3 regions of the Paenibacillus sp. S25 genome follow, and region 1 is predicted to be linked to each of the others. Evidence: riboswitches for the same ligand, from Rfam matches in the RefSeq annotation. Region 1 holds a riboswitch; each other region holds the start of a gene.

Region 1 (10,223 bases):
TATTTACGCATGATGAAGTCCCGCGTAAATAAGGAGGTTCTTTGCTGGTATGCCTTTATCAATCAGATAGTGAGTAAAAGCGTCTCGTGTTTTCATAAAATAATTGACGGACGGCAGATTCATCTTGATGGGTCAGCTTGCTGTACGCACGAATGACGTCGGCAGTCATCCGGGGATGTGTCTCTTGTCCAGTAAAAGGTCCCTCGAACGGCCAGGGACCATCTGTCTCTGCCATGATCTGATCAGACGGATACTGTCTTGCCAAACTGCAGATATCTTCTTCGTACAGGAGATCCGGTGTGAAGGAGACATAATAGCCGTTCCGGGCCATACGTTCGGTCGTGGCGGCAGAGCCCTTGAACCAGTGAAAATGCGCCTGTGTGATGCCATGACGTTCCAAAAGTTCACAGGCGATGTCTGCGTCCTCATAAACGGCGTGCAGGACAATGGGTTTGTTATGCTTGCTTGCAAACTGGATAAAGCGCTCTAGTAGCACTATGTAGGGAGCGAGGTCAAAAGGTGAACCGCTCTGTGAGGCTTCCAGCCGATTGTAATAGGGCAAGCCGACTTCACCCACGGCGACCATTTGCTGTACATGTTCGCCCATCCAGTCGAACAAGAGGTTAAGCTCAGCTTGCGGTGGGAGAGCCTGTTCGGGATGAAAGCCAAAGGCTGGTCGTACCAGCCCGGGGTAACGCTTGGCTAACTGCAGATTGGCTCGGCTGGAGCCCAGATGCATCGACACGGCTATCACGGCTTGGACGCTGCTATTGGCAAGTGAAGCGAGCAGTAATTCCTGTTGTTCGGGCGGGTAGCTGTCTAAATGAATATGCGCGTCGATCAATGGAGCGGTTGCGGAAGCGTTCAATTTCAATGCAGAGAGCCTATTTAGATTATTCATAATGATTTACCCCGTCGTCTGAGGTAGTTTTACGGACACTTTCAGTGGTGTCCATGTCGCCGTCCAGTTTATGTTTTTCCTCGCGCATCCAGCTGGTCATGGTCCGCTTCCATTCAATAAAGAGCGGATCGAGGGTGATTTCTTCCCTACGCGGGCGGGGAAAAGGAACATCTACGACATGCACCACTGAAGCGGGTCGCGCCGACAGCACATAGATGCGGTCGGAGAGCAGCAACGCTTCTTCAATGCTGTGGGTAATAAACAGCACAGAACGGCGGTTCTTTTCCCACATCCGTAATAACCATTGCTGCATGTCTGCACGTGTCAGCGCATCGAGTGCGCTGAACGGCTCATCCAGCAGCATTAATTCCTGCGGGCTGAGCAGTGCGCGAAGAAAGGCTGCGCGCTGTTGCATTCCACCAGACAGCGTATGTGGATACGCCTTGACGAACTTACCAAGTCCAACCTGTTCGAGCCATTGCAAGGCTTCTTTACGACGCTCGCGTTCACTGGCGTACTGAGGGGGTACTGCTGTATTTTTACGTGGAGCATTTTCCTGCCCAAGCAGTACGTTGTCCAGCGTGGTACGCCACGGGAAAAGGGCGGGCTGCTGCGGCATATAGCTGATATGCCCACGTTCACCAGTCATGTCCCGTCCGTGCATACGGATATGTCCCTGCTGTGGTTTGAGTAGCCCGCCGATGATGTGAAACAGCGTGCTTTTGCCGCTGCCTGACGGACCGATGAGGGAAACGAATTCTCCTGGCTTGACTGTGAGGGATACATCCTGCAGTACGGGCAGTAAGCTTCGCTTTTCGCGGAAGGCGAGGCTGATCCCGTCCAATTCCAAAGCAGGAGGAGCAGTTGATCGTCTCTGCTGTTCCCCGGTTCGTTGTTCATTAGCCACGTTGTGTGATGATAATTCAATCGGATGCAGACTCATACGCGCCACGTCCTTTCTTTGCTGTATGTAATTCAAGGAGGAAGCTACTCTTGATCGGGTTTCCAGCGAACCAGCCATTTCTCCAGTAGTAAAATAACCACAAACATGAGTAAGCTGAGTGCAACAATAATGCCGATGGCGGCAAAAATGAGGTCCGTGCGATAGGCTGATTTTTGCAGCAGCATATAATATCCAATTCCTTCACTAGCTCCGATCCATTCCGCAATGATCGCACCCATCACACTATAGGTAGCAGCAATTTTAACGCCAGAAAAGACTTGCGGCAGGGAATGTGGCAGCTCCAGCTTCATAAAAATAGCCATGCGGCTTGCACCCGACATCCGCATATAGTTCATCATCGTACGGTCTGTTCGAGTCAGCCCGTCCATGGCCGCTACAGCCACGGGAAAAAAGCATACTAGGGTAATGACCATCAGCTTGGGCAGCACGCCAAAACCAAACCACACCATGAGCAGCGGCCCTAGAGCGATGATCGGAATGTTTTGACTCAGAATAAGCAGCGGATACAGGGCGGATTTGAGAAAAGGAATTGTATGAAGAACGATGGCGATCAACAGTCCCGTTGCTGTCCCTATAGCGAATCCCGCAAGTGTCAGACGAATCGTAGCCCATGTATGGGCACCAAGCAGCGCCGTTTGTGCCATGCCCTCTTGTACGATGAGGGATGGAGCAGGCAGCAGCCAGGATTCAACATGCAAATAGGAAACCGCCCCCTGCCAGGCCGCTAAAAAGAAGAGGACCGCCACAAGGGGCGGCCATACGCTTTTCCACCAGGATGCGTTCTTGCCTTTCGGATTCATGGGCGATATTTCTCGGTCAGCTTGTTCATGCTGATGCCTTGTGGGTTATGTGCGATTTTGATCTGTGAAATGACGCTGGGACTGCCCGCTTCCGTCAAAGCCTCGTGCATTTCTTTGACCACTTTCAGCAACTCGTCGAGCTCGCCCTCCATGGTCGTATCCAATGGATTCACTTGATGTTTGACGCCGGAGCGCTGAATGACCTCAATCGCCTTATCTACATACGGGTAAGAGTCCTCATTATTAGGAGTTTTAGGGATTACTTGAATACTGAGCAGTGTGTTAGCCATGCAAATTCACCTGTCCTTTATTTGGAGTGTTTTAGAGAACATAGGGTGGTTTAAGGCGTTTGAGACCGCTCCGCGTTTCATTTGATCTTACGATCGCTGTTGCCATGGGATTCTTTGAATAAATTTTAAAAGTTAAGAATCCAACGGCAAAGGCGAACGCTGCGCTTCTCCAGATTCAAATGAACCGCTCCGCTGCCAACCGCCTTAAAAGCACCCTGTTTTTAAAGCTGGTTTGTGTGGCATTATTAACACACAAGCGCACCTACTTAGCGCTTAGATAATATGAAAAACTAAAGAATAAACCAAGTGGAACGAGAACGAAGTGGGCGGAATGGTGCTGTACAAGCGTTAGCGTTCGCCTTTGTACCCAGATTTCAACCTCTGGATATTCATAAAAGAATTCTGGGTACAACAGCGATGGGAGGCACCATCCGACTGCCTAGTGGCGCTTCGTTCACTTCTCTAGTTCGGTCTTATTTTGCGTTTTAACAAATGGTCAGCGCTTGGGCAAGAAGTCATTTGTGAAGGCTTTATCGACTTCCAAAGGCTTGCTGAGCAGCTTGCGTTCGTACATCCAGTCCGAATAGTTTTGCCATACCTCTGCTTTTTGCACGCCCCATTGCGCGGCATCGTCCTGATAACGCGGGCTTAGCCATTTTTGGCTGGCGAGCACCAGTTTTTTATCCAGCTCTGGTACAGCTTTGCTTAAGATGTCCGCGGCTTCTTCTGGATGGGCGATAGTGTATTCATAGCCTTGTGCGGTAGCGTCCATGAACGCTTTGACCAGCTCTGGATCATTTTTTATCGTCTGTTCGTTGCTTACAATTACAGGCGTATAGTAATCAAGGCTTTTGGAATAATCTTTTACATACAGCATATCCAATGGCTCACCTCGAAGCTCGGCTTCGATTCCGGTCCATGCATAGAAAATCCAAGCAAAGTCAATATCCCGCTTCACGGCTGTAAAATAGTCTGCATTGCCCATGTTGACGATCTTCACTTTGCTCACATCGCCTTTGTTTGAATCCATGATGGATTTCATGACCGCTTCTTCTACGGGAGAGCCCCAACCGCCGTATTTTTTACCTTCAAAATCTTTCGGGCTCTTAATTCCGCGATCTACTGGGGCTGCGAAGCCTGAGGTATTATGCTGAATCACCGCAGCGATGGATACAAGCGGCACACCTTGCGTACGAGCTTGTGTGACGCCTTCTTGGTAGCTAATACCAAAAGGTGCAGCATTAGAAGCAACCATTTGATCGGCTCCGCCTGAACCAGGTTGAACAATTTGGACATTCAAACCCGCTTTTTCGTAAAATCCTTTGTCCTTAGCGACATAGAGTCCCGTATGATTCGTATTGGGTGTCCAGTCGAGCACGACTTTAACATCTTTGAGCCCCTTTGCCGGAGTAGACGTTTGGGTGTCGGTAGCGGGAGCCGCTTCTTGGGATGTGGGGGCACTTCCACCGCAAGCGGTCAGGGTCAGGGCCATGAGCCACAGACTGATCAGTCCCAGGCTTAACATTTTCATGCGCTTCATCGTTGTGTTCTCTCCTTTAATTACCCGTTATCCGTCCAATCAGACAGCTTAAGTTCCCCATTTTCTAAAAATAACATCTGCCGGACGCGATCTTTCCAACAACATAATCTTCAATAAAAAAAGCGCCCCGAGTTTCCGGGACGCTTGCGCTTGTATATACCAAAGTAAGGGATGGTCCTATGTAAAAAAGGCACATCTTGCTTAAGCATTCCTACGCTGGCATTACCCAGATCAGGTTGTAAGGGTCAGTGTCTTGGGACACACTCTCAGCCGGCCGATTCCAGCACCCCTGGCATTGTATGGTTTAATGGGTTCATTTATTCGGGTTTACTACGACGATTATATGCCTTGAATGCGGGTCTGTCCAGCATGAAGGGAGAGATGACGGTTCATTTGCCGAACGACAGGGTACACTTTTACTGTGAGCTTTGATCTGAAAATGAGCATGAATCAATCCGATTCGATCGGGTCATGTTATTTTCAGAACAGCTACGCAAGTAGGTTCAGATGGGCTGGTGCCCAATGGCGTGGCCGTAGAGAATTCTAATTCGTGAAAAGGAGTTGTTGTACTGTGGGTAAAACGGAAACATTGGATCGCAACCAACTGGAACAAGCCATTGTGAAGGCTTTGGATAACAACAAATTTTGCTCGTTAGGTACGGTAGAGGGTGGCAAACCGAAAGTACGCTATATGGCCCTTTTTAACGATGGAATGAACATTCATCTGGCGACAGATCGAAAAACACATAAAGTGGATGAGCTAAAAAACAATCCGAATGCTTATCTGCTGCTGGGTTATGAAGTTGGCGGTACGAAGGAAGTCGTAGAAGTGGAGGCTACCGTCCAGATTACAGCTGATGAGGGGCTGCGCAAACAAGTGTGGAACGATTCCTTGAAGGAATGGTTTTCCGGACCGGATGATCCCGATTATGTCATTCTGGACGTGAATCCGACACGCATTGAGTATGTGGGTCAGCAAACTGAGCGCCAAGTGTGGAATAAATAATAAGAATATAAATCGACAAACCAGTGAATCTCCGAGTTTTTAAGGAGGTTTGCTGGTTTTTATTTTTTGAGAAAATTAATTATTTTTTCATAAATAATTTAAGTAAATGACTACTCTTTTGCCTGGCGTTGGATTAAAATAGAAATGGTGGGTTCAAGGCTTACATATATGTGCAAAAGTATGTATATGAGGCATACACCTTAATGAGGAGGGGTATATTTTGTTATTTCGTAAAAATTGGTTTAAAGGGTTTACAGCAGCAGTTGTAGCTTGTAGTATGCTGGTGTTTTCAGCCGCTCCATCCTGGGCAGCTAGCAATTCTCGCGATAGCGCTACAGTGAATTTGCGGATTATGGAAACAACGGATATTCATGCGTCCCTGATGAACTATGATTACTATTCGGACAAAGAAACCAACGAATATGGCCTGATTAGCACAGCCGGTTTGATCCAACAGGCGCGTAGTGAAACGAGAAACAGCATGCTGTTCGATAACGGTGATTTGTTACAGGGCAATCCATTAGGCGATTATATGGCCAGAAATAAAACCTTCGAGAAAGAAGGCGGTGTCCATCCGGTCTACAAGATGATGAACCTGATGGGCTATGATGCGGCGACAGTGGGCAACCACGAATTCAACTACGGCCTCGACTTTCTGGAGAAGTCGCTCAAGGGAGCCGATTTTCCTTACGTAAATGCGAATGTTTATGTTGATAAGGGGGGGCAAGCTACTAAAAATTATTTTACCCCTTATCGAATTCTTGATAAAACGGTAACGGACGAGAAGGGCCAAGAGCATATCCTTAGAGTGGGCGTAATCGGCTTGGTCACACCTCAAATTATGCAGTGGGATGAAGCCAATTTAAAGGATAAAGTCGTTACGAAGGATATTGTTGAAACGGCGAAAAAGTTTATTCCTCAAATGAAAACGGAAGGTGCCGACATTATTGTCGTTCTTGCGCATACAGGTTATGAGGATGTGCCACAAACGCCAATGATGGAGAATGCCGTTAAATATTTGAGCCAGGTGGACGGAATTAACGCTATTCTGTTTGGGCATGCTCATAAATCTTTCCCTGGCCCTGATTTTAAAGATATGAAGGGTGTAGATCTGGATAAGGGAACCATTAATGGCGTACCGGCCGTGGAAGCTTCTTCATGGGGCAAGGATCTGGGGATTATTGATCTGAGCCTGGAAAAGAAAAAAAACGAGTGGAACGTAATCAACTCCCAGTCTCAAGTGCGTCCGGTTGTGAGTACCACAAACCAGGCTGTGCAGTTTACTCCTGACTACAAACTGACAGATTCGATCAGGGAAGAGCATAAAGGAACACTGGACTATATTCGTCAACCTGTTGGAACAACGACTGCACCGATTAACAGTTATTTTGCATTAGTGCAGGACGACCCTTCTATTCAAATCGTAACGAATGCACAGAAATGGTATGTTCAAAACCATCTTAAAGGAACTGAATACGAAAAACTTCCCGTATTGTCGGCAGGCGCTCCATTCAAGGCCGGTGGTCGAAACGGAGCCGAGTATTACACCAACATTCCTGAAGGTACGATAGCGATTAAAAACGTGTCCGATCTGTATGTGTATCCGAACACGGTTCATGCTGTAGAAGTGACCGGTGCTGAAATTCAGGAGTGGCTGGAGTGGTCTGCAGGTCAGTTCAACCGCATTGATCCAAAGCAAACTGAGGAGCAATCGCTGATCAACAAAGATTTCCCAACCTACAATTTTGATGTCATTGACGGTGTGAATTACCAGATTGATGTAACCCAGCCTGCACGATATGATGCCAAGGGAACTATTATTGATTCTTCAGCTCATCGTATCAAGGATCTGCAATACAATGGGAAGGCTATTGATCCTGCGCAGAAATTTATCGTAGCCACCAATAACTATCGTGCTTCCTCATCCAAACTGGCCAACCCAGATGGCAAACGAATTGTGATGGCAGCACCGGATGAAAGTCGCCAGGTCATTATTGACTATATCCGTACGAACGGAACGATTAATCCATCGGCGGATGGCAATTGGTCTCTTGCTCCTTTTGGTCAGGCAAAGGTTACTTTCGAGTCCTCTCCTGATGCCAAAGACGTGCTGGCAGGAAATCAACAAATTTCATACTTGAGCAGCGCGGCAGACGGCTTTGCCAAATACAGTTTAAAAGCTGGCGCTAAGCCTAGTGCAACAACGACTCCTGTAAAGGAAGCTGTGGCTCCCGCGAAAGCGACAGCAAAACCAGCTGTTAAAACGACCAAACCTGCAGCTGTTAAACCAGCTAAAACAACGAAGCCGAAGGCGTCCAAATAACTTCGGATTTTAGTTTCCACTCAATATCAGAATGAAGCAGCAAGTCTCTTTAACCAAGAGATTTGCTGCTTTTTTTGATGCCAAAAACAACAGCCCCGAATTTATCATGATTGTAAAAAGTTTTCTGATTTTTGTCGAATATGTACTTAAGTCCTAAGTTGTCGTTAAGAATAAGCTACTTTTTTGTAAAAACACGTAATTATATAGTGCTTTTGTTCTAGTTATTTGTGATATAATGGTGAAAAAACCGGAAAATTGTTCCGAGGAGGACCATTATGGCATGCAGCAATTGCAGCATCATATTACCTATTAAGGATCAAGGATTGCTCATAATTAGGCATTCCAGGGTGTCGCTTACTCCAGCATTAGATGGTTTGGGTATGCTATCGGAACAACTGAAGCAGGAACATGGGCGTGAGGGCAGCATAGAGTTTCGCTTTGACAGCCGTTCAGAGCTGGAACAGCTGGTTAACGGACTGGCTCGTCTGCCGCAGGAATACCTGAACCATATGCAAGTTGTGGTAACGGGTTTGCATCATATCGAAGGATATGAGGACTGGCTTTTATTTAGTCAATTGCAAGCCAGACTGCAACATCCAGATATCGTGAGTATTATTAAGGATCAAAGTTTTTCCAGCCATATGCAGCCTATTGTTGACCACAAGCTGGATATTATCGGGTTTGAGTTTTTGCTGCGTCCGTCACATGCAGAGAGACCTTTTCAGCCTTTCCGGCTGTTTGAAATCGCCCGTGAAGCTGGCTTGCATGCTCATCTGGATCGCTCGGCTCGTATTTCCGCTATTGAAAAAAGTGCAACATGCCTTCCGGCGGGAATTAAACGTTTTATTAACTTTCTTCCTTCCACCATTTATAATCCGGCTTATTGCTTGAATCACACCTTTGAGACGATTGATCGGTTATCCATGAGTACGAAGGATTTTGTATTTGAGGTCGTAGAAACGGAAGAGATAGACGACCTTAATTTTCTGCATCATATCTTTGATCAATATCGCAATCGAGGAGTTTCGGTAGCCCTGGACGATGTGGGGGCAGGTTATTCTACGACCGAACTTATGAATTGCCTTCAGCCGGATTATGTTAAAATTGACCGCAGTATAATTGACGGCTGTCATAGTAATAGTGATCAGAAGCGGCAAATTACAGGGATTGTAGAATCGGCTTTTCGTTTTGGAGGCCAAGTGTTAGCTGAAGGAGTAGAGCGGATGGAGGATTTTCAATTTTGTCGTGAAGCAGGTGTATCACTGGCTCAGGGTTATTTGTTTGGCAAGCCGGAGCCTGGTCCGCCCTCCAATTTTATACTTAGTAGTGTAATATAGTCAGGAACAAATTTAAGTAGACGTAGTTTATAAAAATTGGAGCTTAAATAAGGCTGTGGCATAAGCAAATTTCAATTCTATTGGACAGCGCTTTATCACCATTAATGTAAAAAACGCGAGTTGCAGAGGTTATTTCACCCCTGCAACTCGCGTTTTTTGGTCATGCTTGCCCACCTGAGCAAGTTCTGGACAATCGAAGCCACCCAGTCTCCAATTTTACTTGGTAAGAAACGTTAAAAGCCCGGAAGCAGTTTATGACCGTTTTATTTTTAAAGTAAAGATTGACGTCTTGAAGACAATTGGATACAGTGTATTGTATAAGAAACAGTGTTTCTTTCATAATACATCGTATCCATACTAGGTAAAAAGTCTAACATTACAGGGAGGACAACCCAAATGAAAGCAGTGCAACTGAAAAACGGTTTTGGCTTTGAAGAGTTAACCTTGACGGAACTTGACATACCGGTGCCGGGACGGCTGGAAGTTCTGATCCGCATAAGGGCAGCATCTCTGAATTACCGGGATTTGGTAATTATTAACGGAGTAATGCCGATCGGCATTCAATTTCCCTTCATTCCGTTATCCGATGGAGCGGGTGAAATTGTAGCTGTGGGCGAAGGGGTGACAAAATTTCAGGTTGGACAAAGGGTAGCGGCAAATTTACAACAGAAATTCATTGGCGGGAGCACGAGAGCGGAGGTCTTAAAGGACAGTCTGGGAGGCCCGCTCAGTGGAGTGGCGGCTGAATATATCGTTCTGCATGAAGAAGGGGTCGTCGCTATTCCGGATCACCTTTCTTGGGAGGAGGCTTCCACCTTGCCGATTGCGGCATTAACCGCATGGAGCATGCTGATGGAATCCGGCGGGCTGCGAGCGGGGGATACGGTGCTCTTGCAAGGAACAGGCGGTGTTTCCATCTTTGGGCTTCAATTCTCTCTGATGGCAGGAGCACGGGTAATTATCACATCGAGCAGCAATGACAAGCTGGAACGGGCAAAGGCTCTCGGCGCATGGCAGACAATCAACTATTCGGAAGTTCCCGAGTGGGATAAGGTGGCTCTG
Region 2 (10,223 bases), 1.8 Mb from region 1:
GTCCCAATTCCCTTGTTTGAAGCAGCGGGCTAAGATTCTGATTAATCCGGTTTACGGACAAGTCCGTTGCTGCCTCCAGCGCTTTAATCAAGGCATTGGTACCATCGTGGCTGCCATCATCAATGAGATAAATCGAACCTTCAATAATATGGCTGCGGATAAAGGCCTGCAGTCGTTCAGCAAAGGTTTTGACATGAACAAAACGTTGCTCTTCGTTATATACAGACAAGATAAATGCAATATGTTGGCTTTTGGTCGAATACTCGGGATAGAGCAAGCTTTGTATTTCCGAAAGCATTTCTTCGGTGTCATTGGCTTGCCAAAATAGCAGGCGCAAACGGCCTACTCCGGTGATTTGCACCATATGCTGATCACTGAACGGAATTGTTACATCCGTCACCAGTAACAATGGCATTTGCGGAAATTGGCTACGGATCTGATTGGCTTTCTGCACCGCCTGCCCCGGCTCCCTATAATCAATCAGGCAACAACATGCGTTCTCGTAGACTGAAGCTGCCTCCGTGTCCTCGCACTGTATATATTGGTAAAAACAAATCACATTGGGATAATCAATAGCCCTGTCGTTATCGCTAAAAATGGCTATAGGTCCCTGCACACAAACCTCTCCTTTTCCTCCGAATAGTTCTATTTTGTTGAAAAAGAATTAAGAATGTTTGCTTATAGGAGTTAAATTAATGTCCAAATACTTCATATTTCCTTAACAAAATAGCTGACACTCCATGATATATAAGGATATAAGAGAAAAAAAACTGATTTTCATATTTAATAAAAACAGAGTATTTAGACCTGATTCATTAGAACCAAAACCATCAGAATTAGGTAGCGCATCTATATCGAAAATTAGTTCTTTTAGATCAACAGAAGGAAATATATATGGTTATTTTGTCATAGATAAATAGAAGAATAAAACAGATTTGCACGTCCATACTATGGACAACATGTCATCTTGAGGATTTTGCAAAAATCCGATAAGCGACTTTCAATGAACAAGATATAGATCGAAATGGTTTAGTTCGTCTATATCTTGCACTTCGGAGCGACTGGAATCGAATTTTGTGAAATCCTTTCGTTATGAAAATGAAGAGAAGGAAGGTCTTTCTATGGAAGCATTTTATGTCAATCGCGATGGGTCATTATCTACTCCATTACGGGGAAAGGATGTGTTGGCAAATCCTCTTTTGAACAAAGGTGTCGCTTTTACAGAAGAAGAACGCAAAGATCTGGGTTTGGAAGGAATCCTTCCTCCAACCGTCCTTTCATTGGAGAAACAGAGCGTACGTGCATATCAGCAGTTTCTCGCACAACCCACCATGCTGCGTAAAAATGCTTCTCTCAACGACCTTCACAATCGAAATGTCGTACTCTACTACCGGCTGCTAACCGATCATTTGAGTGAAATGCTGCCCGTAGTCTACACGCCGACCGTAGGAACCGCGATTCAAGAGTATAGTCACGAGTACAACCGCCCTGGAGGCGTATATTTGTCGATAGATAACCCGAATGGCATCGGACAAGCATTCTATAACTCTGGATTAAGCGGCGAGGATGTGGATCTGATCGTCGTGACAGATTCCGAAAGTATTTTGGGGATTGGTGACTGGGGCGTCGGGGGGATTAACATTGCGATTGGCAAGCTTGCAGTGTATACGGCTGCGGCAGGCATTCATCCCGGGCGGGTGCTGCCAATTGTACTGGATGTGGGCACGAATAATGAAAAGCTGCTGAATGATCCACTGTACATCGGAAACCGCCATAAACGGGTTCGCGGAGAAGCCTATAACCAGTTTATTGATACTTTTATCAGCAAAACGTTAGCGCAATTCCCGAAGGCGCTTTTACATTGGGAAGATGTGGGTAGCGTAAATGCGCGCCATATTATAGGAAAATACGGTCAAAGCATTCTCACCTTCAACGATGATATACAAGGTACAGGAGCGGTGACCCTGGCTGCGATTCTTTCGGCGGTGGGTGTCACCAAGACTCCGCTGCGTGAACAAAAAATACTTGTTTTCGGCCCAGGGGCTGCAGGGATCGGTAACGCTGACCAAATTCGGGGCGCTATGATCGAGGATGGCCTTTCCGCAGATGATTCATTCAAGTCCTTTTGGGCCTTTGATTATCGTGGGCTGTTAACGGAAGATATGGAAGACGTATTGGAGTATCAGAAACCGTATGTGCGCAAAAAGGATGAAGTCAGCTCATGGACCCGGTCGGGTGACGGCAAAATACCGCTACTGGAGGTCATCCGTCAGGTGAAGCCTACGATATTGATTGGAACTTCCGGTGTAGCAGGTGCCTTTTCTGAAGAAATCATCAAGGAGATGGCGAAGCATGTAGAACGCCCGATCATTATGCCCATGTCCAATCCTACAAACCTTGCAGAAGCAGTACCCGAGGATTTGATCCGGTGGACAGATGGCAGAGCACTGATCGCAACCGGAAGTCCTTTTGAGCCCGTCACCTATAACGATACAAATTTTGAGATTGGACAGGCGAACAATGCCTTTGTTTTTCCGGGACTGGGTCTAGGTGCGATTGTGGTTAAAGCCAAAAGGATTACCCCTGCGATGTTTACAGCCGCAGCAGTTGCTGTTGCCAATGGTGTAGATTCGAATACGCCTGGCGGTGCGCTACTCCCTCATATCCGAAAATTACGCGAAGTTTCGTACGCTGTTGCGGTTGCGGTTGCAAATGCCGCGATTCAGGATCAGGTAGCTCAGGCGCACATTTCAGATGTGGAACAAGCTATACGAGATGCAATGTGGAAACCGGAATATGCCAAGGTCAAAGCCGTGGAAAGTGTAATTCATCACCCTCACTAAGCCCCAAAAACCTAACTAGAGGAAATTTAATATTTTGCACACTATGTTTGACATAGCGTATGAACGTATGTACAGTAATAGTCAAAAGAATAGAAGTCCACTAGGGGAGCCAATATGGCTGAGACAAGAATGTATCTTGGACCCTTTGAACCTGATCTAGTTCGTACTAGCGTAGGAAAGTGGAGCCTTCGTATATAAGGTTTCAAGCGTTTTTTGCGCATTGGGCCTATGTTGAAGCCGCTCCATTTTTCCGGGGCGGCTTTTTAGCGTTGTTTCGGAATTGTATCCTTACAGGACTTCTTGCTCTTCAATTAATGGAGGTGGGGAAATTGAGTTTTACACAAGAACTCCGTCGGCAGGCGGACGGCATTTTTCAAGCGATTTTTGAGCATCCCTTTGTGAGAGGTATTGCTGAAGGAAGTTTGACAAGGGGACAGCTGATTCACTATGTAAAACAGGACTTTGAATATTTGAACGCCTACATGCGGATATACGGCATCGCAATCTCCAAATGCACGAATCGGGAGGACATGGCAGTATTTAATGAACAAATCTCTTTTATTCTCCACAGCGAGGTTCATCCGCATCAAAATTTCTGTGCTGTCGCAGGGGTGACCTATGAAGAGTTGCAGGGATATCCACTCGCTCCTTCGGCCCATCACTATATCCGTCACATGCTGACGATCGCGCATGAGGGCAGTTTGCGCGAGATCTTGGCTGTGCTGCTGCCATGTATGTGGACGTATGCCGAGATTGGCCGCAGGCTGCTGGATGAAGTAAAGCCGGATGAGTCTCATCCGTTCTATGAATGGATGGGCTTCTATGGAGACCAGCTTGATGATACAACACTCAAGTTCCGAGAACGTGTAGATGCTTGGGCAGAAGGCGCAACGGCTGCTGAGCGAGAGCGGATGATTGAGCATTTTGTACTGAGTTGCCAGCTGGAATATAAGTTCTGGGACATGGCTTATAACCAGGAAGAATGGCCGGTCCAGATGCAGGCAGCGGTCTTAGAATAGTCATCCTGGCGATTCGATGCGTGAAGTACGGTTAATGCCATGTTGAACCACCAACTATAGAGAGGATAATCATTATGAGTACATGGGAAAAAAGTTATTCAGCTCTCCTGACGAAGGTACAAAACAGCAAACCCCTCGTTCACAATATGACCAATGTGGTAGTCACTAACTTTACGGCCAACGGCCTGTATGCATTGGGCGCCTCCCCAGTGATGGCCTATGCACCCGAGGAAGTAGCAGATATGGCAAAAATAGCGGGAGCCGTCGTGTTAAACATCGGTACGCTGCACCGCGAACTGGTGGATGCCATGATCATTGCTGGACAATCGGCGAATGCACACGGTGTTCCGGTCCTGCTAGATCCGGTCGGTGCGGGAGCAACGAGCTTTAGAACTGAGTCGGCACTGCGAATCCTGAGAGAAGTCAAAATCTCATTGGTGCGGGGCAATGCAGCCGAAGTCGCGCATCTTGTTGGAGAAGCGCGTGAGATTAAAGGCGTAGATGCTGGTGACAGTGCTGACAGCGGCAATGTCGATCTGGCAATTCGGGCTGCTCAAACGCTCAATTCAATGGTTGTCATCACTGGAAAAGAGGACGTCATCACCGATGGGGCCGAAGCACGAATGATTAGCGGCGGAGACGCGCTGCTCACGAAGGTAACCGGAGCAGGCTGCCTGCTGACCTCTGTGTTAGGTGCTTTTGCAGCTGTTGAACCCAACCTGCTGCTCGCAGGTACAGCAGGCTTGGCATTTTACGGTGCAGCAGCTTCCCGAGCCGCAGCACGTACCGCAGAGCTGGGGCCCGGCAGCTTCCAGATTGCCTTTCTCGACGAGCTCGCCAAACTACATACAGGTTCGCTGGAGGGGCATGTCACTGTCCGTGAAGCAGGAACAACCACAGCAGGTGGTGCGCGATGACAGACGTTCGTGTACCCAGAGCACTGACGATTGCCGGTTCGGACAGTGGCGGCGGGGCCGGAATTCAAGCCGATCTCAAAACCTTTCAAGAACTTGGCGTGTACGGCATGTCGGCTATTACGGCCATTACCGTACAGAATACCTTAGGGGTTCACGGCGTATATCCGCTGCCACAGGAAGCAACAGCGGAACAGATCGAAGCTGTAGGATTAGACCTTGGAGTAGATGCCCTAAAGACTGGCATGCTGTTTAATGCGGGTATCATCCGTCTTGTGAGCAAGCAGATCCGAAAGTTCGGCTGGAAAAAGGTCGTCGTCGATCCCGTGATGATTGCCAAGGGAGGTGCTGAACTGCTGCAGTTGGAAGCGGTGCAGGCTTTGAAGGACGACCTGTTTCCCTTGGCCCTAGTCGTTACACCGAATATCCCGGAGGCAGAAGCCCTGACAGGGATCAGCATCCGTACGATGGAGGATCGCCGCGAGGCTGCGAGACATATTAGCAGTATGGGACCAAAATTCGTTGTGATCAAGGGCGGCCACGCTGACGAGAGCGAGAGCAGCGGACAGATTGTTGACCTGCTCTTTGACGGAACCGCCTTTACAGAGCTGAGCGGCAAGCGGGTACGGACTGTCCATACACACGGAACAGGATGTACCTTCTCGGCAGCGATAACTGCTGAATTAGGGAAAGGAATGTCTGTACTGGAAGCTATCTCGAATGGTAGAGCCTTCATCCAGGCGGCGATTGAGGATACTTTACACCTTGGACAGGGACATGGCCCAACCAATCATTGGGCCTACCGCCGTCGTCAGGAGGTACTCCGATGAGCAGCAGAATATTGCCAGAGGTGGTGCGCCGCCAGCTACAGATGTACCTGGTGCTTGGAAGCGTGAACTGCCTCGCTGAACCAAGTTGGGTCGTGCAAGAGGCTGTGGCTGGCGGCGCAACCATGGTCCAGTTTCGAGAAAAGGGCCACGGCGCGTTAACGGGCGTTCCTATGTTCGAACTTGCGCGCCAGCTACAGGAACTGTGCCGCCACGCTGGTGTCCCCTTCATCATCAATGACGACGTGGAGCTGGCTCTTGAACTCGACGCCGACGGCGTTCACATCGGTCAGGACGATGAATCCGCCGAATCCGTCCGCGAGCGAATCGGAAATCGAATTCTAGGCGTCTCTGCCCATACCATTGAGGAAGCACGTCGTGCCATCCTGCAAGGTGCGGATTATCTCGGCGTCGGGCCAATCTATCCCACCATCTCGAAAGATGATGTCCATGCCGTACAGGGACCGGCAATTATATATGAGATGCGTAAAGCGGGAATTGATGTGCCGATTGTTGGGATCGGAGGTATTACAGTGGACCGTATTGAGGAAGTCGCACGTGCAGGTGCAGATGGTGTGGCGGTGATTTCAGCCGTGACACAGTCAGAACAGGTTAGAGGTGCGGTCAAGGAATTAAAGAAAAATATGGTCTCATTTCTCAATGATCCGATCTACATGTTTGATAAAGATTCAACAGATCATCCAGCTTTTTAGATTGTTCTATTACTTTGGGATGTGTTAAAAATCCATACTTTTTCTGGACCTGGTACAGTTTCTTCCTAGCTCGTTCGACACAAAGTAAAGTCACACCTTGGTTCATCAGCATGATCCCTCCTATATGTCATATTTTATGACAAAAAGACGTTTTTTGGATTCTCAAATGATGCGCCTAACAAAAAAAGAACATCCCAAAAGTTTGCATAAACAAAGATGCCCCTAAATCCACATAAAAAAGCCTCCGTTTCCACTAATTAAGTGGAACAGAGGCCCTTTGCATAAAAAGATCCAATGAATATAGAGCATACCAATCAAATCTGACTTAGAGATTTACCTTATGTTGTTTGATCTCTAATAGCCGCTGAACTCCCCAAACTTGAACTAGTCGGTGAGAGTTGTCTTTGTTTCTAGCCGTTTAAGCACCTCCAATTTGTACGTGAGGCGTTATTCTTTGATTTTGGTTATGCGACTGAACAGGCATTGCTAAAATAAACAAGAAGCTAGCAGCGATGATCAGCAGAATCATTTTTTTCAACATTGTCTAACCACACCTTTTCTAATAGTTTGAAATACTCTTCCCTTGTTTCGGGAAGCGCGTGTGCTTGGAAATGTGCAAAAAGCCCCGTACAGTTTATAAAATAAGTCTCATTATTTAGTATGTGGGCTTTTACCAATGCATATATTAAGTGTTTAAAGCCATCATTGTACATTCCCCGTCTTAAATAGTAATAAGCCAGTTCGTAACCAAACCATGCAAAATAATCTGGCATCACTTGTTGGGTGTACATATCAGCAGATTGTGATAGCAGAGCAAAAGAATTAATCTCCACTTCAAAACGTGAAAGGACATCATTGATATCTATTGCATATCGGTTAGCAGCAATCATAACGTTCAGCAACTTGGATAGCTTTTCATTCTCGGTAGTGATTGATGTGGATGCAATATATTCAACATAATGAGGAAGCACATTGGTATCTCCAGATAGGAGCCTATTTACAAAAATATTACCTTCTGCCCAATGCTTGAACAAGTTGACCCAGTGTTGGGTTTCCTGGTCTGTCTCGATCACCCAATCTAAATCAGAGTAGGCATTTGTAAATTGTAGTGCTTGCTGATAATCGCCTTGCGCTTCACAGACACTCGCACACAGTAAATCAGCATAGGTAATGTACACAAACATCGGGCGACTCAGCCTCTGTTCAGACTCCTCCCACTCTCGCTTTTTCTGTTGATGTTTCAAAGAATATTGGATCTCCGCTTTGGCTCTCATTTTTCGAGCAGTTGCATCGAGCTTGTCCCATTCACGCAGAGAACGATACACATTCGCCAAATCTTTTAACGCATCAAGTTGATCTATTTCATTCAGACGCTCGACAAAGGGTTCAAATCGTGTAGCCGCCTTGAGATTTCGGATCTGATTGTTCCCCACCTGAATGGTAAATAGACGATACTGACAGATAGCCAAGCGTTCAGAGTGCTGGTACTTCTCGCCTTCCGCAATCCCTTCGTAGAGCAACAATGCAGCATTGTGCTGACCTTGTGCGAATAATTTTTCTGCTGCATCAAATAACTTTGGGGAATATAGAAGATTGTCCATAATATGTCCCACTACAAGCTGGATAGCATCCAACTTGTCCAGTTCCGCACAGCGAAACAACAACGGCTCAATTCGCCTCCAATCCGGGGAACGCTCAATGATGTAGTTATCTATGTATAGTTCGTAAAAAAAACCTTCTGGTAGTCCCATAGCCCAAGTGATTCGATCTAGCTGATGTATCGCAACAGGACGATGCTTGGCAATCCAATTATTAAGTGTTCTTTGATGAACACCTGAATGTTCGGCAAATTGTGCCAGCGTCAAATTATTTTCCCCTAAATAATCCTCTAACTTCGCCAAAATCGTAGGTGTATGTCCCAAGTCATAACCACCCTTCATACAAAAAATCCAAATTTTATACTTTCACCTCAAATTATTCACCAATTATTAACATGTGTCAACATTTTTCTTCCATTATTCCTACTATATAAACTTGAATATGGTAATTAATAACCACTAACAAGAAGTCCCTTTTGGAATCAGGTGGTCGCTCGCTCTACTAATTTGAATTCCAGATGATGTATCGTTTCATCTTGCCCTTCAAGGGCATTGCAAATCATAATGAACGCATTCTCCGCTTGCTTGTCTATCGGGTAATGAATCGTAGTTAAATCAAGCAAATGCGATATTTCAGTATTATCAAAGCCTACTACTGCAAAATCGCTTGGTACAGAAACACCAAGTCTCCGTGCTTCAGTCAAAAGACCTGCTGCCAAATAATCGGTAGAACAGGCAAAGGCATCCGGTCTATTTGTTTGTTCTCGTACTGCCCACCAATGAGCTATTTGTTCACCAGCTTCTATTGAATTTAAATCATAAAAATGCGGGAAGGCCTCAGCATCCAAATCGTATTTTTCGCAAAAGTCATGATAAGCTCGAATGCGTTCCTTTGTATTCAACCCCCGCATGCTGCCGTACACATTCACAATTTTCCGATATCCTCGGGCGTACAAATGTTCCAACGCCAGCGTATAGCCCTGATACTGATCCATAAATACAGACGGGATTGCCTCAATGTTTACACGCTGCCAGGTCACAATCGGACCATATTTTGTATAATGCTCAATCACACTCCACTCATTAACACGAATCATACAGACCAAGGCGTCCAGTTGCTTTCTCCGCAACATTTCCAGCGCTTCAAGTTCTCGCCCCTTCTCCCCATTCGTAATAAACAGCGCTATATTAAAGCCATGCTCCTGGGCATACATTGTAAATCCACGCACAAATAAACCCAATGAGTCATTAAAAGAAAGTGAAATAATCCCTATAAGCTTGGTCATGCCTTTTTTTAAAGATACCGCATTTAAATTAGGGACATAATCCAGTCGGTCTATGACCTCCTGCACACGCTGTCTTGTCGGTTCACTTACGTACGGATGGTTGTTGATGACACGGGACACCGTAGCCGAGGATACACCTGCCAGCTTTGCAATTTCATGAATATTCGCCATTTTTCTCACCTCGTTCTTCCTATTTTAGCATGTTCGTGTTTAGCATGTTCGTAGTGCCCGCCCTATAATTGTCACCTTCCCAAAATAAGTTTTATAAAAGCGCTTGACCTGTAATGCATTACAGGGATTACAGTGAATTTGTGCTTAAGAAAGCGGTTAAAAAACATACTTAGGAGGCACTAACCATGAAAAAAGGCATAAAGATTGCAACCATTGGCGGAGGTTCCAGCTATACACCAGAATTAGTAGAAGGCTTCATCAAACGTTATGCAGAGCTTCCCATTCGGGAATTGTGGCTGGTAGATATTGAGGCAGGACGTGAAAAACTGGAGATCGTAGGCGCCATGGCCAAACGGATGGTGAAGGCCGCAGGCATTGATTGTGAGGTACATTTGACACTGGATCGTCGGGAAGCGTTGAAGGACGCCGATTTTGTAACGACCCAATTCCGGGTAGGCTTGCTGGAAGCCCGGATTAAGGATGAAAGTATTCCGTTAAAACATGGCATGATCGGTCAGGAGACCAATGGTGCCGGAGGAATGTTCAAAGCGTTTCGCACCATACCCGTTATCCTCAGTATCGTCGAAGATATGAAAGAACTGTGTCCGAATGCATGGTTGATTAATTTTACTAACCCTGCGGGTATGGTCACCGAAGCTGTGCTTCGTTATGGTCAGTGGGATAAAGTCATCGGATTATGTAATGTTCCAATCGGCGCGATCAAGAGTGCATCGGCTGTGCTGGACAAACCAGAAGAAGAGCTGTTCTTTAAATTTGCAGGGATTAACCACCTTCATTGGCACAAAGTTTATGACAAAACAGGAGCCGAATTAACAGAGCAAGTCATTGAAG
Region 3 (10,223 bases), 500 kb from region 1:
CATCTGCTCTTCGCAGACTTTCTTCCATATATACAGGTCATATTTCATCATAAAACGATGTTTCAACATACTTATTTCAGGATTTTGCAAAATTCGATTCCAGTCGCTCCAAAGTGCAAGATATAGACGAACTAAACCATTTCGATCTATATCTTATTCATTGGAAGTCGCTTATTGGATTTTTGCAAAATCCTCATTTATTTAAAATGCTGGAACAACGCTATCCTTGTAATTGTCCTCAAAAAATTTACGTACTTCCGGTCCGGTCATTCGCTTTGCCAGCTTTTGAATGGCATCGGAATCTGCATTATCCTTACGCGCTACCAGATTAATGGCAAAGTGCGTATCGTCTTTTTCGGTAATCAGCGCGTCCTTCTTCGGTGTCAGACCGAGCGGCTTGGCATATGCGGGATACATGGCAGCCATGTCCACATCATCCAGTGAGCGCGCCAGCATCAACAAATCCACCTCTTTAAACACAAACTTTTTCTTATTTTCAATAATATCAGCCTGTGTAGCATTATAGCCTACGCCTTCTTTAAGCTTGATCAAACCGTTTTGCTCCATCATTACTAAAGAACGTCCAGTATTGGCCGGGTCATTGGCAATGGCAATAGTCGCACCTTCGGGCAGGTCTTTAACGTTCTTGTATTTTTTGGAGTACGCGCCATAAATGGCGTTGTAAATTGGTTTTATCGCTACCAAATCAGACTTGTTGCTTTCATTATATTGTTGCATAAAAGGAGCATGCTGAAAGAAGTTAGCATCCACTTCATGGCTTGCCAATGCGTTATTCGGTTGGATATTGTCTGAAAGCACGACGATTTCCAGATTGACTCCGTCCTGTTTAAGCAGCGGCTTCACGATATCCAGCACATCTGTCATCGGTGGGATTAGCGTTGCTACTTTCAAGGTCACTTCTTTTTGGGAAGTTGCTTCTTTAGACTGTGTTTCTTGAGCAGCCTGCTTTTGACCACCGCATCCGGCAACCAGTAGCATAACGACAGCAAATAGTGTAAGTAATTTCAAGTTCGTTTTCATGTTGTTTTTCCGACTCATTAGATGAGGAACCTCCAAGTAAATTGTGATTGGGAAGATAAAAAATGAGTTACAGTGGGAGCCGCAGCCGCTTCGCGAATGATTTGATCTTACGATCGCTGTTGAAACGGGATTCTCTCTGATTTGTAACACAATTTATAGGTTAGAATCCCATTTCAAAGGCGAACGCTAACGCTTCTCCAGATTCAAATCCTTCGCTCCGCTTTTGAGGTACTGTAAAGTCATTTTCATTTCCCATAGTGAGTTGTGCAAGTATAGTGAAAGTTACAATTCCACCTTACCGCTTGTCGATCCGGCGGGATATGGTGCTTCCGGTGAACTGGATCGTTTGTACGAAAATAATCATGACGACGATGGTGAACGCCATCAAGCCTGTTTCAAAGCGCTGGTAACCGTAACGGATGGCAAAATCGCCTACCCCGCCGCCGCCCACAATGCCCATCACCGTGGAGTAGGAGATGAAGCTAATGGTGGACGTGGTCAAACCCAGTACAAGCCCAGAACAAGCTTCCACGTACAGAAATTTAAAAATAAGCTGGAGGGTGGATGCCCCCATAGAAGTAGCGGCTTCAATTACACCCTTGGGCACCTCAAGCAAGGATTGCTCCACCAGCCTCGAATAATAGGCGATGGCCACCACTGACAAGGGAACCGTAGCAGCCATCGTGCCCAGCGCCGTCCCTACGACCAGACGTGTAAATGGAATCATAAACACGACAAGCAACAAAAACGGGAACGAGCGGATGACATTGACCACACTGTTCAAAATGGTGAACAGCAGTCGATTTTCATATTTTTGCCCTTTGCCGCACAAATACAAAATCGTTCCTGCCGGAAGCCCTAACAGTACAGCTGCTGCGATAGAAATCCCCACCATGATAAACGTCTCTCCGATGGCTTTCCATATCTCAGACTGATATTGCGCAATGATGCTCAGCATTTCATTCATCAGCTTCACCTGCTCCCGCTGTTGAACCTACCGCAGCGTCAGCTACACGTTGCGTTGAAAGCAGCTGCCCATCCCGCATTTCTGATACACGGGTACAAATATTGCGTACCACGTCCATATCGTGCGTTACGATTACAATGGTAACTCCCAGTTCCCGGTTGATCTCCCGTAACACGCCCAGAATATCCGCGGTCGTCTGCGGATCAAGCGCCGAGGTCGGCTCATCACACAGCAGCACCGCAGGTCGATTCGCCAGCGCTCTGGCTATCGCCACACGTTGCTTTTGGCCTCCGCTCAGTTGTGCCGGATACTGTTCTGCTTTATCAGCTAAACCGACGAATTGCAGGCATTCGCGCACACGTTCCGCTCTCTCTTTTTTCGCGACACCTGCCAGCTCCAACGGCATTGCCACATTTCCACTGACCGTCCGATTGTGAACAAGATGATAATGCTGAAAAATCATCCCTATGGATCGCCGCGCTTCACGGAGACGTTTTTCCGGCATGCGAGTCAGATCTACCCCGTTCACAACCACGTTTCCCTCATCCGGCCTTTCCAATACATTCATCAACCGGAGCAACGTAGACTTACCGGCACCGCTGGCACCTATGATACCGTGAATTCCCCCCTCCTCCACTTGAAGGGACACGGATTGAACCGCATGAAATTGGCCGCTTGAGGTGGTATAATACTTGCTTACCTGATGCAGCGTAATCATGAAACCTGGCCTCCTGATGATCCATTTCTCAGGGAAAATGTAATAAGCCCGCCAGCCCAGGCGGGTCTGTACGAGCCGTCAATTCCCATTGCATTAATATACCACAGAGCAGAAAACGGGCAAAGCCTTTTGACAACAATTAACGTACATCCCACACCCCCACATAAGGAAAGCAGATACCGAGTCCCCAAGCCAGCGTAAGCATGATGACAAAATAGAATATGAACACAATATCTACAGCCGAATAGCCAATCGCATAATAATACGTGCGTTTGGTTTCATTGGTAAAACCCTTGGCTTCCATGGCAATAGCAATTCGCTGTGCACGCCGGATACTTTGAGCGAGCAGCGGAATTGCATACCTGCGAAGCGTGGCATACATGTTCCATTTGGACACATGCTGATGTAAACCTCGAATGCGATGGGCTTGTCTCAATGCCTGGAATTCCTCCACCATCATGGGCATCAACCGCATGGCTGCCAAAAAGCTATACGCATACTTCGGAGAGAGCCTCCATTGCTGCATCAGTGAATAAAAAAGGTCCACCGGACAAGTCGTTAAACCAAACAGCAACCCTACCGCAGCCATACTCAGCGCACGAAAGCCCAGATGCATGCCTCGGTAAAAGCTTTCCTGCGTTATATGGATCAAGCCCCATGTCCACCAGGTCGTCACCCCTTTGCCGAACATCATCATGCCCGTTGAGGTTGAAATAAACACCAATATAAAGGGAGATCCATACAGCAGCAGCCGCTTCCATGGATGGCCTGACCAGACAAGCAGCAGCAGCATAGCACACGCAACATTAAACATGACATTCGGATCATGAATGACTATAACGACCACAAACAGTATGGAAAACATAACGAGCTTTAGGCCCGGATTCACACGATGCAGCCATGTTTTATGATGGGGAAAGGACAGACTCATACCGTAGTTCCCCTTTCTGAATCCGCCATATATCGGTACAATATCGACGGACAATTTCCGGGTCATGCGTGACCATCACAATGGCCGTGCCTGCCGCTCTCAGCTGCTCCAACATATCCAGCATGACAAAGGTATTACGCGCATCCTGCCCAAAAGTCGGTTCATCCAGCAGCAGCACTTCCTGCTCACGGATCATAGCCGTAGCAATACTCAACCGCCTTTTTTGGCCCAACGAAAGCTGATACGGATGACGTTCGTCCAGCCGCTCCAGTCCGAACTGTACGAGCATCCGATCGACCTGTTCCCGGCACTGTTCAACGGTAAACAAGCTCTTGGGTAACGAATACTCTAGTTCCTTTCGTACGGTGTGTGCTACGAATTGCAGCTCGGGATTTTGAAACGCGAACCCGATACGCTCTGCCAGTTGTTCCGTACTGCCTGCCTCAATTCCGCACATGCTATAACGTCCCTGTGTTCGAAGTAAGCGCATCATGGAAAGCAGCAGCGAGCTTTTGCCAGCTCCGTTTTCACCGACCACGCCAATCCAGTCGCCAGGCTTCACCTGCGCATGCTCCACATAAATCACTGAACTTAAACTACGGAGGCCGCTAAAATGTTCCAGCTCCAGCAAATCAATCCCCGCACCGTTCTGTTGCGTCACCGCTTCACTCCAACGTGGCGAAGACGATTCATTCCATACTCCCGGATACCACACACCGTACTCGGACAATGCCTGCCGATGCACATGAAATACTTCTTCCGCCCTTCCATCCGCAATAATCTCCCCTTGAGCAGAAAGCACTACAATCCGGTCCACATCATGGACAATTTCATTAATTTTATGCTCCACGATCACCAGTGTCTGGTCTACCGAAATGTTGCGAATGGTATCCCACACCTGTGTAGTGCCTTCCTCGTCCAACAAAGCCGTGGGCTCATCCAGAAAAAGCACTTCTGGCTCCATAGCCAGCACAGACGCAATCGCCAGCCGCTGCTTCATTCCCTGTGACATGCTGCCAATGGGCATGTGTATATCCTCCGTCGATAGACCAACCTGCATCAGCAGCTCGCGAATACGGGATCGCATCTGCTCACGAGGAACCTGATTATTTTCCAACACAAAAGCCAGTTCCTCATCTGCATATGACATACAGAACTGCGTATCAGGATCTTGAAATACAATACCTGAGACACTTGGGATTACAGCAGCATCGCATTTCATAGGCACTTCTATCGTGCGTGGAATCAGACCGCTTAGCACTTGGAGCAGCGTTGATTTACCGCATCCACTCGGTCCCAGTAGCAGCAGCTTTTCTCCCTTGCGGACAGACAAAGACATATTGTGAAAAAGCAGCTCCTGCTCACCGGGGAATTTCAACCGAAGACGGGTGATCGAAGCCACCACATCTTCGGTTGCCTGGCTCATCAATCCAGCCCCTTATAATCTTGTTCCGTTGCAGGCCTCAAACTTCGCGTAACTCCGGTTACCTCCAATGCCTTAGCCAGATAGAAAGCGAATACCCCGGCAATCACAATGCTGCCAATCATGCGAAAACCAATATACAAAACATAGTTCCAGGTCGAAAGCTGATCAATATACCCGTAGCTGAAGTCTAAAATTAGAGAAGCGACAGCCGCCCCAGCCGCAGCTAGCGAAGCAACCCACAGGTTTGCGTTCCGATACAGAAAAGCCGCAAAAAACAGCTCCGCCCCCAAGCCTTGCAGCAGGCCATAGTACAAAGTGGACATCCCCCATTCGCTTCCCAAAAAAGCACTGACCGTTGCCGCTGCCACCTCTGCCAAAATTGCAACACCTGGCTTGCGAATGATGAGATAAGCAAACGTGCCTGCCATAAACCACATGCCATACATCAGTTGCTCGGCGTGTAGACCAAATGGTTTCATTAAATCATAGGCAGGTCCCCATATTTTGTAGACTAACCCGAACACAACAGCGATCACAATCGTGACCAAAATATCAGTCAGCTTCAACCCTTTGGACGCTCTTACAGCAGTATTCATTATTGCGTGCTCCCCTTTTTCCTTATAATTGGCCTCTTGGCCATAAAAAAAAGCTTGTCTGGAGCTGAATCTCCAGGCAAGCTTTATGCGCAGTAAAAGGTGAAGTACCATACAAAACATCATTCGTCGATATGCCTTATATAACCAGTAGTCTAAGCTTCTACACTGATACCAAGCCAAAGTCAGGATCAAGGTAAAATGCTAGGACATACATTGAATCTATCGACAACCGCAAAACAAGCGGCATTCCTGTATAGTGTTCTTGGTTTCTCTACGCTGGCATTACCCAGATCAGATTTCACGGTCAGTGGCAAGGGCCACCCTCTCAGCCTGACTTTCTCAAGCTCCCGACAATGCTTTTTTAATTCACTATAATATATACCACATCTATGGCTTTGACAATCCTATAATCCGAAGAAACGTTTGGCTGTCTCCGTCGTGGCGATTTCGATCTCCATCATGCTTCGGCCTGTACATTCGGCAACCGCAGCAGCAATGTGAGCGAGATACATCGATTCATTACGCCCTTCTTTGGGCTTCACGGGCAAATTACGCGGGGTCAAAAATGGAGCATCTGTTTCAATCATCAGACGGTCCAAGGGAATATCTCTGACCAGTTCACGCAGATGTTTGCCACGCCGTTCGTCGCAAATCCAGCCGGTGATCCCGATATACAGTCCCATTTCTACATACCTATGCAATTCCTGTTCCGTGCCGGTAAAACAATGCACTACCGCTTTATCGACAAGCCCTTGATACTCCCGAAGCATAGCGACAAAATCCTCATGTGCATCTCGTTCATGCAAAAATAACGGCATATTCAGCTCACCCGCCAGTTGGATTTGCTCGCCAAACCATCGGCGCTGCACATCACGCGGCGAAAAATCACGGTTATAGTCCAATCCGCATTCCCCTATGGATACGACCTGCGGCTGACTCGCCAGCTGGCGGAGCTGCTGAATCGTATCTGCGCTGCAGTCTTTGGCATCATGGGGATGCACGCCAGCTGTCGCATACAGCTTGCCCGGATAACGTGCTGCATACTGAGAAGCCTCCCGACTGCTGCGGACACTGGTCCCGGTAATAATCAGGGGTGAAATTCCTACAGCTGCGGCTCTCTCTACCACCTGTTCCCGATCCGCATGAAACGAACGGTGCATCAAGTTCACGCCAATATCAATTAACGGTGTACCCCTTTCCATCTCAATCCCTCCTTCGCAAACTACAATCTCGGATCAATCGGCTCCGATTCCAGAGATAGCGCGGCAAGGACGCATTCATGAATACGATCTACCGTATCCTTGCGGACAAAACGTTCCACGGCTTCCATACCAAGCGCTCCCTCCATCAGGGCATGACGCTCCTTTTTGTTCGTTCGACGCTGCTTCAGACGCTTTAAATTCTCAGAGGCAAGATAATCCATACCGTAAATGATGTGCAAATACTTCCGGCCTCTCACCTTGATTGCAGGCTGAATCATCTTGTCCCGATTTTTCATCAAAAAGCGTTCCGGCTTGATCACAATCCCCTCATGACCATCCTCTGTCATCTCGTTCCACCAGCGAATGACCTCTTCCTCGCTTGCTTCGTCCGTGATAACGCGATACTCTGTCTCCATAAACAGAGAAGACAGCCCAGCCAGCTCCCGGTTTTGCTCCATATGCCAAATATGAGAATGGCCGAAAAAAGTCTTTCCGCTGTGTGCCAGCGTATGGAACGGTGCGATACGAATTTCATCCAGACCGTCCACATCCCAGCAATATTTTTGAAAAGCCTCTTGAAACGTTACGGCATTCGCGTACTTCTGTTCCATTTCCTCCAACCAGTCTCCAACCTCTCGACCTGCAACCTTCGCCTGCTTCAGCTTGTCTACCAACTTACTGCGATCCAGCAGAGCTGCCTCCCCCACATGCGCATACTGTGCAGCAATCAGTTCCCGAGCCTTGAGATTCCACGGTACAATTTCCGCATCCAGCAATACAAAATCCGTCTGATTCCGTTCAAAATATCCAGCAGTCCGTAGATCCACATTCAGCTTCTCCAGCACTTGCTTCCCAAGGCTTTGTTCAAAGAAAGCTCTCCCACTCCGACTATAGATCGTGCCCAATGTCGGGTAGCCTACATATTCAACAGCGGCCTGTTCGTTTTTGAATAATAGTAGAATAGCCCGGCTACCCATATGTTTTTTCTCGGCCACCATCGTTTGTACTCCTTGCCCGCGATAATAAGCCAGCGCCTCACGTGGATGCTCCAGATATCCTTCCTCTGCAGACACCGCTGGAGCAGGGCTCATCGTCGGTGGAATATACACCAGCTCCTCCATGGGTACAGTCACATGTGACACGGTATCTATAGCGGATTTGATCCATTCTCCTTGTACGCGCACTTCGCCATACGATTCCGTCAGCACACTGTAACCAGCGATTAGCTTGCGTAAATTCGGCGGGGAAAACCGTTTTCTCTGCCACCGGACAAGTGGGCTATCGGGATCATTCGCATAATTCTCATGTGCCGGAACGCTGACAAATTCCTTTTCCGGATAACGATAAGCGGTCAGCATACCGCCAAATACCACACCCTGATCAATATTCACCGTCTGGTTCACAAGGGTAGGCTGCGGTCTCGGATCATGTCCCCATACTACTATTTCTCCCGATTCATGGTCCACGAACCAATCCTTACGGATCGGTTTTCCGTTCGCATCCTGCCCCTCCGTATCTCCATAGCGGCAATAATCAGAAATACGTGCCGACTGTTTGCCAATAAAATGATCCTTAATCCCGGCATGAGCCACGACCACGTGTCGCAATCCATTTCTGCCAAAAATAAGATGAGAGGGTGCATGTAGCAGAAAATCCCTTAACTCGCTTCTAAGCTGTTCCGCCGCTGTCTTGCCCGCTTTTTGCTCATATTGGGCCAGTTCCTCTGCAAATCGTTCATCGCCATGACTGAGAGTCACCTTTCTTCCATCGAGGTAACGGCCGATTTTCCAGCCATGATTGCTGTCAATCATATACGCTAGTCCGGCATCCACGTGCTTTTTCCAGAACTGCACCGCTTGTAACGATTCTGGGCCACGGCTCATCACATCCCCGACAGATACTAGTCTTCTACCATCTGGATGATGGTATAGTCCTTCCGTATCTTCCGTATATCCTAGCCGCTCTATCACTTCCAGCATCTCACGGTAGCACCCATGGATATCACCAATGATGTCAATACCTGAACCAATCTCATGAAACAGTGGCTGCACACGGCGAACAAAGTTCATTTCTTCTACATCCTTAAGGACATAGCAAGCGTTAAAGCCTTCCTCACGGATACCACGCAGGTTCCGTTTTAACAGCTGTGCCTGCTGCTTGACCCGTTGGCGGCCACGCGGATGCTCCCTGCCTAAATCACGTTCCAGCAGCACAGCTTCGGGTACATCCAGTACCAAGGCCATAACAGGAACATGAGCCTTGGCTGCCAGCTGTACATATTTCTGGCGATCCTCAGCGTACAAATGAGTGGCATCCACAACCGTCAGCTTATTCAAGCGACAGCGCATAGCCAGAATCGTATCCATCGCCTCAAACGCCTTGGCTGACATTTGCTGATACTCATAGAACAGTACGTCCGATTCCAGCCTTGGAAGTCCACTCCAGTCTATAAATTCCGTATCTCCAACCAGCTTGCGAAAATGATCCGAGGATACCACTTCTGTCTCCATTAGAATCCCTTCGCTCACCAGCCTGTCCAATAATGTGGTTTTGCCACTGTTGGAGGCCCCCACCAACACAACCAGTCCAGCATGCGGTAAATGAATCGTACGTTTGGATGAATTGCTCATGCTTCCTTCTGCTCCTTTCTGCGCGTAAATATAGCCATTTGGGTCGGTTGTCCAAAGCCTTCAACCTCTTCTCCGATCCCCTTCAGCGCTATCGAATAAGGAGCTTCCTCAATCCACTGCTCACATCGTTCCTGAAACTCGCTTCTATTCCATTCAAAACGGTGATCGCCATGCCGCAGCTCTTGCTGGTTCATGCGATATACTTCATTATATTCACGATTGGGAGTCGTCACGATCAGCACATTTGGCTGATACTCCGTCACAATCGTCTTCATCACCCGGTTCAGACGATGCTCGTCCACGTGCTCAATGACCTCACATAGGATCATCACATCTTTGCCCCGCAATTGTTCATCATAATAAAAGAGAGAGCCCATCATGGGTGTAGGAATGATCGCGTCGGTATGCCTTTCCAGCTTGGCAAAACGCTCCATGGCTCTCACCTGTGCATACGCAGACGGCTCCACCGCCCAAATTTCTTCAATGCCCGTCATTCGGGCCATCCGAGCCGAAAGCTTCCCTTCTCCTGAACCAAAATCTACGATTTTCTGTCTGCGAGGCAGCTTGCGAATCACGTCCATAATAGCTTGATACCGCAGCTCATTCAGCCGTACAGCAGGCTGTTGCTTCCCTTCCTCCTGTGGCTGTTCTGGCTGTTGAATCTGTTCGTGCTTATCCTTTTGAGCTTGGACAGTTTCCTTTTCAATATGTT

What was found. A riboswitch is a leader RNA that binds a small molecule or an ion and turns the genes downstream of it on or off. The one in region 1 is predicted to bind thiamine pyrophosphate.
Region 2: it holds a riboswitch for thiamine pyrophosphate, as region 1 does, so the genes downstream of both, tenA (thiaminase II) here and KAI37_RS02220 (ABC transporter substrate-binding protein) in region 1, are expected to answer to the same signal.
Region 3: it holds a riboswitch for thiamine pyrophosphate, as region 1 does, so the genes downstream of both, KAI37_RS04485 (ECF transporter S component) here and KAI37_RS02220 (ABC transporter substrate-binding protein) in region 1, are expected to answer to the same signal.

What each region holds. Positions count from the first base shown of each region.
Region 1 covers NZ_CP073683.1:492,816-503,038, forward strand. The annotation lists gene KAI37_RS02200 (TatD family hydrolase) at 59-901, opposite strand; gene KAI37_RS02205 (ABC transporter ATP-binding protein) at 894-1,844, opposite strand; gene KAI37_RS02210 (ABC transporter permease) at 1,889-2,665, opposite strand; gene KAI37_RS02215 (MTH1187 family thiamine-binding protein) at 2,662-2,955, opposite strand; gene KAI37_RS02220 (ABC transporter substrate-binding protein) at 3,452-4,495, opposite strand; TPP riboswitch at 4,687-4,796, opposite strand; gene KAI37_RS02225 (pyridoxamine 5'-phosphate oxidase family protein) at 5,067-5,501, shown strand; gene KAI37_RS02230 (bifunctional 2',3'-cyclic-nucleotide 2'-phosphodiesterase/3'-nucleotidase) at 5,722-7,824, shown strand; gene KAI37_RS02235 (EAL domain-containing protein) at 8,100-9,161, shown strand; gene KAI37_RS02240 (zinc-dependent alcohol dehydrogenase family protein) at 9,558-10,223, shown strand, end outside.
Region 2 covers NZ_CP073683.1:4,620,347-4,630,569, forward strand. The annotation lists gene KAI37_RS20150 (glycosyltransferase) at 1-616, opposite strand, end outside; gene KAI37_RS20155 (NAD-dependent malic enzyme) at 1,122-2,843, shown strand; TPP riboswitch at 2,936-3,038, shown strand; gene tenA (thiaminase II) at 3,173-3,862, shown strand; gene thiM (hydroxyethylthiazole kinase) at 3,937-4,779, shown strand; gene thiD (bifunctional hydroxymethylpyrimidine kinase/phosphomethylpyrimidine kinase) at 4,776-5,606, shown strand; gene thiE (thiamine phosphate synthase) at 5,603-6,316, shown strand; gene KAI37_RS20180 (aspartyl-phosphate phosphatase Spo0E family protein) at 6,261-6,428, opposite strand; gene KAI37_RS20185 (helix-turn-helix domain-containing protein) at 6,820-8,238, opposite strand; gene KAI37_RS20190 (LacI family DNA-binding transcriptional regulator) at 8,397-9,371, opposite strand; gene KAI37_RS20195 (6-phospho-beta-glucosidase) at 9,557-10,223, shown strand, end outside.
Region 3 covers NZ_CP073683.1:989,311-999,533, reverse strand. The annotation lists gene KAI37_RS04510 (MetQ/NlpA family ABC transporter substrate-binding protein) at 202-1,059, opposite strand; gene KAI37_RS04505 (methionine ABC transporter permease) at 1,337-2,008, opposite strand; gene KAI37_RS04500 (methionine ABC transporter ATP-binding protein) at 2,001-2,726, opposite strand; gene KAI37_RS04495 (energy-coupling factor transporter transmembrane component T family protein) at 2,866-3,657, opposite strand; gene KAI37_RS04490 (ABC transporter ATP-binding protein) at 3,632-5,083, opposite strand; gene KAI37_RS04485 (ECF transporter S component) at 5,083-5,679, opposite strand; TPP riboswitch at 5,930-6,039, opposite strand; gene KAI37_RS04480 (TatD family hydrolase) at 6,084-6,881, opposite strand; gene KAI37_RS04475 (polynucleotide kinase-phosphatase) at 6,902-9,511, opposite strand; gene KAI37_RS04470 (3' terminal RNA ribose 2'-O-methyltransferase Hen1) at 9,508-10,223, opposite strand, start outside.